Regions from separate parts of the Enterobacter cloacae complex sp. 394F7 genome, predicted to be linked through region 3. Evidence: predicted binding sites of a transcription regulator. Region 3 holds the regulator's gene; each other region holds the start of a gene.
What was found. The regulator Fur, encoded in region 3, represses iron uptake genes when iron is present. The targets are predictions, from matches to a motif close to ATAATAATGAGAACNACTATCAA.

Region 1: the regulator Fur is predicted to act here: its motif matches at 2,244-2,266, upstream of AC2FAK_RS09055 (Nramp family divalent metal transporter).
Region 2: the regulator Fur is predicted to act here: its motif matches at 1,875-1,897, upstream of sufA (Fe-S cluster assembly scaffold SufA).

Annotation. Positions count from the first base shown of each region.
Region 1 is NZ_JBXWCS010000005.1:22,639-26,936, reverse strand. Features, by position in the region: gene mgrA (L-glyceraldehyde 3-phosphate reductase) at 1-450, shown strand, start outside; gene AC2FAK_RS09060 (DUF2502 domain-containing protein) at 576-932, shown strand; gene AC2FAK_RS09055 (Nramp family divalent metal transporter) at 966-2,204, opposite strand; gene AC2FAK_RS09050 (NupC/NupG family nucleoside CNT transporter) at 2,554-3,741, shown strand; gene AC2FAK_RS09045 (EAL domain-containing protein) at 3,786-4,298, opposite strand, start outside.
Region 2 is NZ_JBXWCS010000004.1:128,593-132,890, reverse strand. Features, by position in the region: gene sufB (Fe-S cluster assembly protein SufB) at 1-1,458, opposite strand, end outside; gene sufA (Fe-S cluster assembly scaffold SufA) at 1,467-1,835, opposite strand; gene AC2FAK_RS07565 (MerR family transcriptional regulator) at 2,148-2,876, opposite strand; gene AC2FAK_RS07560 (diguanylate phosphodiesterase) at 3,067-4,287, opposite strand.
Region 3 is NZ_JBXWCS010000009.1:113,247-117,544, reverse strand. Features, by position in the region: gene ybfF (esterase) at 1-459, shown strand, start outside; gene ybfE (LexA regulated protein) at 588-875, shown strand; gene fldA (flavodoxin FldA) at 1,031-1,561, shown strand; gene fur (ferric iron uptake transcriptional regulator) at 1,852-2,298, shown strand; gene chiQ (ChiQ/YbfN family lipoprotein) at 2,405-2,734, opposite strand; gene chiP (chitoporin ChiP) at 2,779-4,176, opposite strand.

The DNA.
Region 1 (4,298 bases), on a different contig from region 3:
GACCTCGGCACGCCGTGTCTGATCCATCAGCCGAAATATTCAATGTTTGAACGTGCTCCGGAAGCGGGCTTGCTGGACGTTTTGCAGGAAAAAGGTGTCGGCTGCATTCCGTTCTCGCCGCTGGCGGGTGGTCAACTGACCGATCGTTATCTGAACGGCATTCCGGCGGACTCCCGTGCCGCAAGCGGGAGTAAGTTCCTGAACCCGGATCAGATAACCCAGGAGAAACTGGAAAAAGTCAGAAGACTGAACGCGCTGGCAGAAAGCCGGGGACAGAAGCTGTCTCAGATGGCGCTGGCCTGGATTTTGCGCCACGAGGCGGTAACTTCCGTACTGATTGGCGCCAGTAAAACCGGGCAAATAGACGATGCAGTAGGCATGCTGGAGAACCGCCATTTCACGGCGGAAGAGCTTGCCACCATTGACGGGATCCTGAATAGCTCAAAATAAATCCTGTTTTAGCAAAAAGTGCTATCACGTCTGAATTCGGAGTTGAGGCGATGAAACGAGGCTTTCCCAACTCGTAAAATTGCGTTAACAGGCCCCCTAAGGCCCCGATCGTGAAGGAGAAGAGTATGTTCAGGTCACTGATTCTTGCAGCGGTATTACTGGCTTCGGCCCCGCTGGTCGCCACTGCTGGCGAAATCACCCTGTTGCCATCAGTAAAATTACAAATTGGCGATCGTGACGACTACGGCAGATACTGGGACGGTGGCTACTGGCGCGACCGTGACTACTGGCACCGTCACTATGAGTGGCGCGGCGACCGCTGGTGGAAACATGATAATGGTTTGCACCGCGGCTGGTACAAAAACAACGCCTACGAGCGTGGTTATCGCGAAGGCTGGAACGACCGTGATGACCGCCGTGGCGGCTGGGATCGCGGCGGTAAAGGTCGCGGTGGACATGGTCACGGCTACGGTCGTCACTAATCTAAAAAAGGAGCCTCCCGGCTCCTTTTTCTTTTATAACCCCAATGCCGTGCCTATCAGTAACCACAGGTTCAGCGCCACTACCACAACCACGATGACCCATCCGGTCCGTTTCACCAGCGTGGTGTTAACCAGTTCGCCCATCAGATGTTTGTTGCTGGTAAAGATCAGCAGCGGCACCAGCGCAAGTGCGATTCCGAAGCTCAGCAGCACCTGGCTCATGACCAGAATGCGTGTTGGATCCAGCCCCATCAGGATCACCACAAATGACGGCAACATTGTGACGGTGCGACGTACCCACAGCGGTATATGGAAGCGGACGAACCCCTGCATGACCACCTGCCCGGCCAGTGTTCCTACCACCGTAGAGGAGAGACCTGCCGCCACCAGGCTTAAGCCAAATATGGTCGCAGCCGCATGGCTCAGTAACGGCTCCAGCGTCAGATAGGCCTGATCGAGATCGGCAATGCCGGTGTGACCGTTAAAGTGGAACGCTGCGGCAGCGGTAGCCATCATCGCCAGATTCACAAAACCGGCAATCGTCATGGCGATAGCCACATCCCATTTGGTTGCCGAATAGCGTTCTTTGCGCGTCCCCCCGTGCAGGTGCTGGGTTAGCGAGGAGTGAAGGTAAATCACATGTGGCATGATGGTCGCCCCCAGCACCCCGGCAGCGAGGAACACCGCTTCAGAGGTTGGCAGGCTTGGGATAACCATCCCTTTACCGAGCTGCGCCAGGTTTGGCTGCGAGAAAATCAGTTCGACAATATAGGCCGCAGCGACAAACAGCAGCAGGCCGCCGATGACTTTTTCCAGCGGTTTTTGCCCCCGACGCTGCAGCATCAGAATAAGGAAGGTGGCAATGCCGGTAAGCACCGCCCCCTGCAGCAGTGATACGCCGAGGATCAGCTTGAAACCAATTGCCGCACCAATGAATTCGGCAAGATCGGTTGCCATCGCAATGATTTCCGCCTGGATCCAGTACAACCATACCGCCGGGCGCGGGTAATGATCGCGGATCTGTTCCGCCAGGTTTTTACCGGTGGCAATACCCAGTTTCGCGGAAAGCATCTGAATCAGCATAGCCATCAGGTTAGCCCAGACCACCACCCACAGAAGCTTATAGCCAAAGCTGGCCCCAGCCTGAATATTGGTCGCAAAATTGCCTGGATCGATATAGCCAATGGCAGCGATGAACGCAGGTCCCATTAATGCGAACCGCAACTTGCGCGCTGCTCTGCCACTGCTACCCTCTACGCGACTGTTTGTCATTTCTGCCTCTGAAATATAGCCTTTGCTATGTTTAATGCTATCAAAATGAGAATGATTATCAAGATCATTTGTAACGGTTGCAGTGATTTCTCTGATAGCTTTGAACGATAGACAGGCGGGTAAGCGGGGGCGCTCTAACAGAAACCGAAATCGCGCGCTCTTTTGTGAAGACTAGCACACAAACTTAACTTTTCACTCATTTACCTAACATAACAAAAATGTATTGTGGATCACTATTTTTGAGACTCGTCACAGGATGTAACTATAGTGTGTCCTTGATCTCGTTTTCTTTTCGGTTGTTACATAGAATGTGCACGAAAATTAAACCTGCCTCATATTTGGAGCAAATATGGACCGCGTCCTTCACTTTGTCCTGGCACTCGTTGTCGTTACTGCGCTTGCGTTGCTGGTCAGCCATGACCGTAAAAAAATCCGCATTCGCTTTGTTGTTCAGCTTCTCGTTATTGAAGTTTTGCTCGCGTGGTTCTTCCTGAACTCCAACGTGGGGCTTGGCTTCGTAAAAGGCTTCTCCGAAATGTTCGAAAAACTGCTCGGATTCGCCAACGAAGGGACGAACTTTGTCTTCGGTAAAATGAACGACGAAGGGCTGGCGTTCTTCTTCCTGAAAGTACTTTGCCCAATCGTCTTCATCTCTGCGCTGATTGGTATTCTGCAACACATCCGTGTTCTGCCGATTGTGATCCGCGCCATTGGTACCGTACTGTCCAAAGTTAACGGTATGGGTAAGCTGGAATCATTCAACGCCGTCAGCTCCCTGATTCTGGGCCAGTCAGAGAATTTTATCGCGTATAAAGATATTCTCGGCAAGATGTCCCGTAACCGTATGTACACCATGGCCGCAACAGCAATGTCCACCGTTTCCATGTCTATCGTGGGCGCGTATATGACCATGCTGGAACCAAAATATGTGGTTGCTGCTCTGGTGCTGAATATGTTCAGTACCTTTATCGTGCTGTCACTGATCAACCCATACCGTGTTGAGGAAGGCGAAGAGAACCTGCAGATGGCAAATCTGCACGAAGGTCAGAGCTTCTTTGAAATGCTGGGTGAATATATTCTGGCGGGCTTTAAAGTGGCGATTATCGTTGCCGCGATGCTGATCGGCTTCATCGCCCTGATCTCTGCCCTGAACGCCCTGTTCGCCGCGGTTCTGGGCATCTCCTTCCAGGGCATCCTGGGCTACATCTTCTACCCTGTTGCCTGGGTGATGGGTGTCCCTGCTCACGAAGCGCTGCAGGTTGGCAGTATCATGGCGACCAAACTGGTTTCTAACGAATTCGTTGCAATGATGGATCTGCAGAAAATCGCCAGCACGCTCTCTCCACGTGCGGAAGGCATCCTGTCCGTGTTCCTGGTTTCCTTCGCGAACTTCTCGTCCATCGGTATCATCGCCGGTGCGATTAAAGGTCTGAACGAAGAACAGGGTAACGTTGTTTCTCGCTTCGGTCTGAAACTGGTTTACGGCTCAACGCTGGTGAGCGTACTGTCAGCGTCTATCGCAGCACTGGTACTGTAACCCGTCACGTTATATGAGAACCGGGAGCCTGGCTCCCGGTTTTTTTATGCCTGCAGTGCGTCAAGCGGCGTCGGTTTGCCTATCAGGTATCCCTGCAGGTAATCCACACCAAAGCGCAGCAGCATGTCGCGTTGCGCCGGCGTCTCCACATATTCTGCCACCACACTCAGTGATTTGGTTTTTGCCAGATTACAAATCGACTGCACAATCATCGCGTCCATGTCGTCGGTACAGATATCTTTAACAAAGCAGCCATCTATTTTAATGATATCCGCCTGAAGGCGTCTGAGTCGTTCGTAGTTGGCATAGCCGGTACCAAAATCATCAATCGCGATACGGAACCCACGATCCCGCAGCTGCTGAAGGTTTTTGATACTGCTGCCAGAGTTCGAGAAGGCCTGCTCTTCCGTGATCTCAAGGACAACGTCCTGCGGCGCGATACCATAGTGTTCGAACAACACGCTAATCTCGGTAGCCACCTCTTTTTGCATCAGCGTCAGAGGCATCAGATTGACAGAAAAGCGAGTGCCACCCTGCGACGCAGGATGATCGCGCAA
Region 2 (4,298 bases), on a different contig from region 3:
GAGTTTCTGGGCTTCAACGGCAAATTCCAGCGGCAGTTCAGAGAACACGTCCTTACAGAAGCCGTTGACAATCATCGAGATGGCATCTTCTTCACTGATCCCGCGCTGCAGGCAGTAGAAAAGCTGATCTTCCCCGATACGCGACGTTGTCGCCTCATGCTCAAGCTGGGCGCTGTTGTTGCGACACTCCACGTACGGGAAGGTATGCGCGCCGCAGTCTGCGCCAATCAGCATGGAGTCACACTGGGTAAAGTTTCGCGCGTTGGTGGCCGTAGGCATGATTTTCACCAGCCCGCGATAGCTGTTCTGGCTGTGTCCGGCGGAGATACCTTTTGAGATGATGGTCGATTTGGTGTTTTTACCAATGTGGATCATCTTGGTGCCGGTATCCGCCTGCTGATGACCGCTGGTCAGCGCAACGGAATAAAACTCGCCGATGGAGTTATCCCCGCGCAAAATACAGCTCGGGTACTTCCAGGTAATGGCCGAGCCGGTTTCAGACTGGGTCCAGGACATCTTGCTGTTTTCGCCTTCGCACAGCGCACGCTTGGTGACGAAGTTGAGGATACCGCCGGTATTACCATCGCCCGGGAACCAGTTCTGCACCGTGGAGTATTTCACTTCGGCGTCTTTATGGATGATGACTTCAACCACCGCGGCGTGGAGCTGGTAGCTGTCGCGCACCGGCGCGGAACACCCTTCGATGTAGCTGACGTAGCTGCCTTCGTCCGCCACCAGAATGGTGCGCTCGAACTGGCCGGTCTTTTCCGCGTTGATGCGGAAATAGGTCGACAGCTCCATTGGACAACGTACCCCTTTCGGCACGTAGATGAAGGTGCCGTCTGAGGCGACCGCTGCGTTGAGCGCCGCGAAGAAGTTGTCGTTAGACGGCACCACGGTGCCAATGTACTTTTTCACCAGTTCCGGGTGATCGTGGATCGCTTCGCCGAAAGAGCAGAAAATGATCCCCTGTTCCGCCAGCTTCTCACGGTAGGTGGTTGCCACCGAGACAGAGTCAAAAATGGCGTCCACCGCCACCTCTTTCCCCTCGCGAACCGGCACGCCAAGCTGGTTAAACGCCTCTTCCACCTCTTTACTCAGGAAGCTATTATCCGCCCCGGTTTGCTGTACCGCGCCGGGCTGCGAGGCGCAGGTGTCGTCACAGCTGCCGCAGGAAGGTGCAGAGTAGTAGCTGTAATCCTGATAATTCAGCTTATCGTAGTGGGCTTTCAGCCAGTGCGGCTCTTCCATCTCCAGCCAGGCCCGGTAAGCGCTCAGGCGGAATTCGAGCATCCACTCCGGCTCGTTACGTTTGGCTGAAATTGCGCGCACGACATCTTCGTTGATGCCCTTCGCCAGTTCATCAGTTTGCAGCTGGGTGAAGAACCCCTCTTTATAGTTGAGGTGTCCGCCGCTCCAGGTATTTACTTCACTCGTTGCTTCAGTATTACGAGACATAGTACCGCCTATACCCCAAAGCTTTCGCCGCAGCCACATTCGTTCTGGGCTTTCGGGTTATGAAATTTGAATAACTGGTTTAAACCTTCACGCACGTAGTCCACTTCGGTGCCGTCGATAAACGGCATCGCCTGAAGCGCGACATACAGTTTTGCGCCATCCGTTTCAAACACCAGATCATCTTTTTCGGGTTCGGTAACGGTGTCGAGCACATAACCAAACCCCGCGCAGCCGGTCTGCTTGACCCCTAAACGCACGCCGAGGATCTCTGGCTTTTTCGCCACCAGCTCATGAATATGTGCCGCCGCCGCTGGCGTGAGCGTTAAACCGCGCCAGGCGAAATCGGCAGGGTTAAAGGTTTCTGAATGCAGTTCCATAGGTCCACCTCATCTGATAAGCCATCAGGGCATAACACCATGTTAGTGATAACGATTATCACTTCAACCCTCTGACAGCAGGGGCATTAGGCTTAATCGCCCTTTTTGCCTGGTTTTATTAAGCATAGACCCTGTGAGAGGATGCTGGCGGGATGGATTTAATTGTTCAATGCATTGATTAATAATGCATTTCTCTGCATTGTTCGTCTGATTAAAAGGAAAAGCAAAATATGCATCGGAAATGCCTATTTTTGAGATAGCTTTTGCGCAGGACAGGACAGAAAGAAAAAAGGCCCTCAAGGCCTCTGATGATTAATGATGAAAGGCGACGGAAAAACCCTGTTCACGCCAGTGATCGAGCTGTTCCTGCTGACGGGGCGTGGGCGATTTTCCCGTCCATACAAAGAGTTTCTGCCCGGGGAAGAGTTCGGGACGCGGTGAATCAATCGGCTCTGCCAGCACGTCGATATGCCAGCCCTTATTGGCTAAGCGCGCGGCTTCAAGCCACAGATGAGTGCGGTCGTCGCACTCCCAACCGATGAGCAACGCATCTTTACCGGCTTTTTTACGCGATTCTGCCAGGCTTGCCACGGCGAATTCGATCAGCACACCATCAAACAGGCTCGCCATGTGGCGCACCGTATTTTGATCCTGATTCATGCGCTGCCTTACGGGGGTAATAATGTTGTCGATCAGCGCATCCATGGCGTGATCGCGGCGAAACTCGCCAATTTTTGCGCGCAGTTTTGCCGGGCTGGCATAGCGCAAAACGGTCATCATCTCTTCCTGGAAAGCGGCCCAGTTACCCTGGGTCATCACTTCCTTGTTTTCCAGCAAGGCTTTTACTTTCCCCACCGAAACGCCTGATTTCATCAGACGTTTGATCTCTTCAATGCGCAGGATATCCTCGTCGTCGAACTGACGATGACCCCCTTCACTGCGCTGCGGCTTCAACAAACCATAACGGCGCTGCCAGGCACGCAGCGTAACGGGGTTGATACCGCATCGTTCGGCGACTTCGCCGATACTGTAATAGGCCATTAACTCCCTCACGCTCAATACTTCCATACCCAACCACAGCAACCTTATCAGATTGTACAAGCTATTTGTATAACTAAGACCTCAGTTTGAAACAGGTGAATGGTGAGGACACCATCCACGCCGTTAACTCTATTGTTGTCTAAATTCCGCCTTACGTACAGTTAACTCTGCCAAAGGTTGTACAGCTTTATCACAATCCAGACTTTTTCTCGGGCCACGAAATTGCCGGAATGCCGCCATGTCGGGGGCTGGCAAACAGATGCCCCTGGAACTGGGAAATTCCCGCAGATTCCAGCCACATCCACTCCTCAGCCTTCTCTACGCCAACGGCGCAGAACTGAATTTCCAGCGAGGAACAGCACTTGATAATCGCCTGAATGATGGCCTGACGCGGACCACTTTTATGCACATCCAGCACCAGATCGCGATTAATCTTAATTCTGTCCGGCTGGAACTGGGCCAGCAACTGCAGCCCGGCAAAACCGGCCCCGAAGTGATCGATCGTCACGCTGATACCGGCACTTTTTAACTGCCGGACCGAATGGGTAAACTCATCGAAGCGCGAGATGGCTTCACTTTCGGTGAATTCCACCACAATTTGCTCCGGCACAAAGCCGTTCGCGTCGATAGCGGTGAGCAGGAAATCGACGGCATGCGGGACATTGACCAGCGTCATGGGCAACAGGTTAATCGACAGCGTCTGATTCTGTAGCCCCAGCGCACTGGCCATGGAGAGCGCAACCTGTTTGCTGTGCAAATCTGCTGCGTAGACCTCTTCGCGCGGAAGAGCCGCAAAATAGGCCCGTGGCGAGTCGCCGGATGGCGTGCGCAGCAGTGCTTCCCAGGAGACCACCTCCTGCATAAAGGGATCCACAATCGGCTGAAATGCAAAGCTGCAGTCCGCCCCTTTTGCTACCACCGGCGGTTGTGCGGATAACGGCGTCTCCTCAGGGATAAAATCCCAGGCATCGGCGGGAGGCAATTCAAAATAGTTGGCCTTCTCCGTTGCCTCAACGAACGTGCGGAAGAACTGCAGCGGACGATCGTTATAGGTCAGCTGATAGCGGCTCGTGCCCTTATTAAGCACCTGCTGAAGAACATCTTCCCGGTCGAAGTGGCGCAAATCAAAGAGCTCCATTCCAACATTGCCAAAACGCCGGGAAGGTCCGTGATCGCGCATCAGTTCCACCACATTGTGGTGACGCGGATCGCGGCAGATCTGCTCATAAATGGCGGTCACGTTTTCGACTGGCCCTTCGAGCAACTGAAAAAAATGCGTGCCGTTAAACAACAGGATCCCCGTGACGTCGGATTGTCGGTTTTTACTATCTGCAGCAGCGACCATGGTTTCCAGCGCTTTCACCGGAACGTCATCGCAGATATGGCTGCGGTATATGATGGTTGTCAGCATGCTTTTCCTGG
Region 3 (4,298 bases):
ATAAGTGGCCTGGTGGTCATAGATGTCGCCCCGGTGGATTACCACGTCCGTCGCCATGATGAGATTTTCGCCGCCATCAACGCGGTGACCAACGCTGGCGTCTCGACGCGCCAACAGGCAGCCGTCGTTATGCGTGAGCATCTGGATGAAGAAGGGGTTATCCAGTTTCTGCTGAAATCGTTCGTTGACGGCCAGTGGCGGTTCAACGTGCCGGTGCTGTGGGAGCAGTACGATAACATCGTCGGTTGGGAAACCGTTCCGGCATGGCCGCACCCTACCCTCTTCATTCGTGGCGGCAATTCGCCCTACGTTACCGACGCCTGTCGCGATACCCTGCTGGCGCAATTCCCGCAGGCACGCGCTCATGTCATAGCTGGCGCCGGACATTGGGTTCATGCGGAAAAACCAGATGCCGTCTTACGCGCCATTCGCCGCTATCTGACTGATACGGCAAATTGATTAAAAAGAGAGCGACTGGAAGGCTGCGGGCTTCCAGTCGTTGGCGTGCCGTTTTTGGTGATGTATGATGGCGCGCTTATCGCCCAGGCATTAGCAGGGCGGCGTGTTTCCCCCGAAGTCTCAGAATCATGGCCAAAGAACAAACGGACCGTACGACACTAGATCTGTTCGCGAATGAGCGTCGACCGGGACGACCAAAAACGAATCCGCTTTCGCGCGACGAACAGCTGCGTATTAATAAACGCAACCAGCTTAAACGCGATAAAAATCGTGGGCTTAAGCGTGTCGAACTGAAGCTCAACGCCGACGCTGTCGATGCGCTAAACGAACTGGCTGACGCGCGTAATATCAGCCGCAGCGAGCTGATCGAAGAGATGTTACTCACCCAACTCGAGACCATGCGCAGTAAGGCATAAGTCCGAAAAATCCCTTTATTACCCTTTTCATGTAGCACAGAGTGCAGTCCTGCGCGATAGCTGTTTCCGCAGGGTTGCCTGTTCTGCTATTATTGCCTTTATCCGTGGACAAATTGCGCCACCATACCATTAAGTATCAAGAGGTTATTTTACTCATGGCAATTATCGGCATTTTCTTCGGCAGTGATACCGGCAATACCGAAAATATCGCAAAAAACATTCAGAAACAGCTCGGTAAAGACGTTGCCGATGTGCACGACATCGCCAAGAGCAGCAAAGAAGATCTCGAAGGCTATGACATCCTGCTGCTGGGTATTCCGACCTGGTATTACGGTGAAGCCCAGTGTGACTGGGATGATTTCTTCCCAACGCTGGAAGAGGTGGATTTCAACGGCAAGCTGGTTGCCCTGTTTGGCTGCGGCGACCAGGAAGATTATGCAGAGTACTTCTGTGATGCGCTGGGCACCATCCGCGACATTATTGAGCCAAACGGTGCCGTTATTGTAGGTCACTGGCCTACCGCTGGTTACCACTTCGAAGCGTCTAAAGGTCTGGCAGACGACGATCACTTCGTGGGTCTGGCGATTGACGAAGATCGTCAGCCAGAACTGACCGCCGAGCGCGTTGAAAAATGGGTTAAGCAGATCCGTGAAGAGCTGCACCTGGACGATATTCTTAACGCCTGATGATTCTTGCGGCGCAACGGTGGTTGCGCCCATAAACCAGGTCAAACCGATTAAATTAATTGCTACAATCTTTTAACTTTTTCGCCCAGACCTGTACAATGACCCCCTGATAAAACGTGGCTTTCACAATGCAAGTTTGTTGGTGATACCACGTTTTTATAAGCATACTTTACCTGAGACTTGCAGTTTTCATTTAGCCATGGCAGTTCTATAATGAGACGCATTATCCCGGGTGCAATTTCTGTCACTTCCTACAGAAGTGAATCGTTTAGCAACAGGACAGATTCCGCATGACTGACAACAATACCGCATTAAAGAAGGCTGGCCTGAAAGTTACGCTTCCTCGGTTAAAAATCCTTGAAGTGCTTCAGGGTCCAGACAATCACCATGTCAGTGCGGAAGACCTTTATAAGCGTCTTATCGACATGGGCGAAGAGATTGGGCTGGCAACCGTCTATCGTGTGCTGAACCAGTTTGATGACGCGGGCATTGTCACCCGTCATAATTTCGAAGGCGGTAAATCTGTATTCGAACTGACTCAACAGCATCACCACGATCACCTGATCTGCCTGGATTGCGGCAAGGTCATTGAATTCAGCGATGATTCCATTGAATCTCGCCAGCGTGAAATCGCCGCACGTCACGGTATCCGCCTGACGAACCACAGCCTGTACCTGTATGGTCACTGCGCTGAAGGCGATTGCCGCGAAGACGATCACGCGCACGACGCGAAATAAACACGTTTCATACTCTGAGCCAGCCGCAAGGTTGGCTTTTTTTTTGCCTGCGGTCTGGCAAAAAAAAGCCCGGCAGCGCAGCGCTACCGGGCATGATAACAGCGGGTTAAAGGCTGTTGTTGCTGCGAATCTCTTTCCAGATCTGATCGCAACGCTTCGCGACTTCCTGATCGTTACCGGTTTTACGCGCCTGGATACAGGCCTGGTAATCCATTACGCGAATATTCTCCTGGGTTGCGAACTGTTCATGCGCTTTCTCTTTTTTCAGCACATTCAGCACGCTCTGACAGGCTTCGATCTTCTCCGGCGAACCTTCCGCCGTATTGATACACGCGCTGTAGGCTTCTTTCAGACGGGAGTCCTCTTTCGGGGCCTGATTCTGCGCACAAGCCACCAGTCCCGATGCCAGCAACGCGACGATTACAATCTTTTTCATATGTAGTCTCCGGTCCGGCGGGAATTACCCCGCCGGACGAGTCATCAGAAGATGGTGAACGGTGCGATAACCATGAATTTCACGTCGCGTTCATCCTGGAAGATGTTGCCGTAACCGCCGGCGTAGCTCGGGATATCGGAGTGGTTGTCGTATTGTGTAAAGTGCAGTTTGAACATAGTACCTTTGGCGCGACCATCCTGCAGGGTGTAGATCGCATCCAGGCTGTAAGCGGATTCTTTGAGACGATAGTTTGGATCGTAGTATGCGTCTGGCGTTGCCATATCAGCAGGCTTCGCATCCCATGCGTAGGCGTAAGATGCCCCCACCGCCCAGCCTGGCAGGTTCCAGTTTTTCAGATCATACATTGCGCCGAAGAAGACTGCTTTTTCGCCATCGGCATTGAAGTCGGAACGGTTATCCCACCAGATATCCAGACGACCGTTTGAAGATGCATAGGTTGGGGTCATACGCTGCAGGAAGTAGCCCTGCTGCCCTTCCGCTTTAACCCACGTTCCTTCAAGACGCAAATCTACCTGACCGACTTTGTAGCCGAAGGTCAGCGCCTGCAACCACGCCGTGCCGTCATAAATATCATTCACGCCACCATCACTGACTTTATCTCGCGTACCGTAGAACTGGTAGCTGGTACTCAGCGGGCTACCCGCGATGTCAAATTTATAACTGGCCTTAGCAAAATACTGATCGATATAACCTTCCGCCTGACCAAATGCCGCTTCAAGCACTAAATCATTTTTAAAGTCGTACTTCGCGCCCAGCGAGTGAAGATAATCCACTTTGGTCTTTTTATCGTTCTGGTAGAACTTGTCCATTTCGATATGCCATGGCGCTTTATACTCGTTGGTCCACATATACGAGAAGCTCAACGCACCTGCGTCACCGTAATCAAAATTGGCGCCCGCTTCTGCCCCCTGATAGGTACCTGGCATAAAGCTCCAGTGCGGTGCTAACAGGGTTTGACCGGTTGGCTGAATATAACCACCGCGCGCCCATACCGGGCCGTATTTAAATTTCGCGGCAGCTTTATACAGGCTGATACCGCTTTTATCTCCGGACCAGTCTTCTTTATACGCTTTATTACTGGAGGAGAAGGCTATTTCGTTCGGGTGGCCGCTGTCACCATTTTCCGCCATTTCAATTGCCGTGAAGGCGGCAATATCCAGACCGAACATATCGGCAGCGTAACCAGACTGGAAATCCAGATTGGCGTTCCAGGTAGAGTGAGAAAGGTTCGTTTTATATTTATCTTCCGTGACATCTTTACGGTCACGTTCACGCTGCCAGTAATAAATACCGCCCGTGAGGGTTGAATCATCGATGAAGCCTGCTGCTTTAGCGTCTGGCGTCACCACCAGGCCTGACATTGCTGTCACACCGGCAATAGCCAGCGCCAGCGCACTACGTTTGCCACTGAACGTACGCATAGATTATTCCTCTTTGACGAATTAAAACGCCTAAAACGGCGAAAAATATAAAAGACCTGATGGTCAGGGGTAGTCGGAAATACCCTCGAATAACTACCGTCTTTAGGTTATTTTTCGCGACG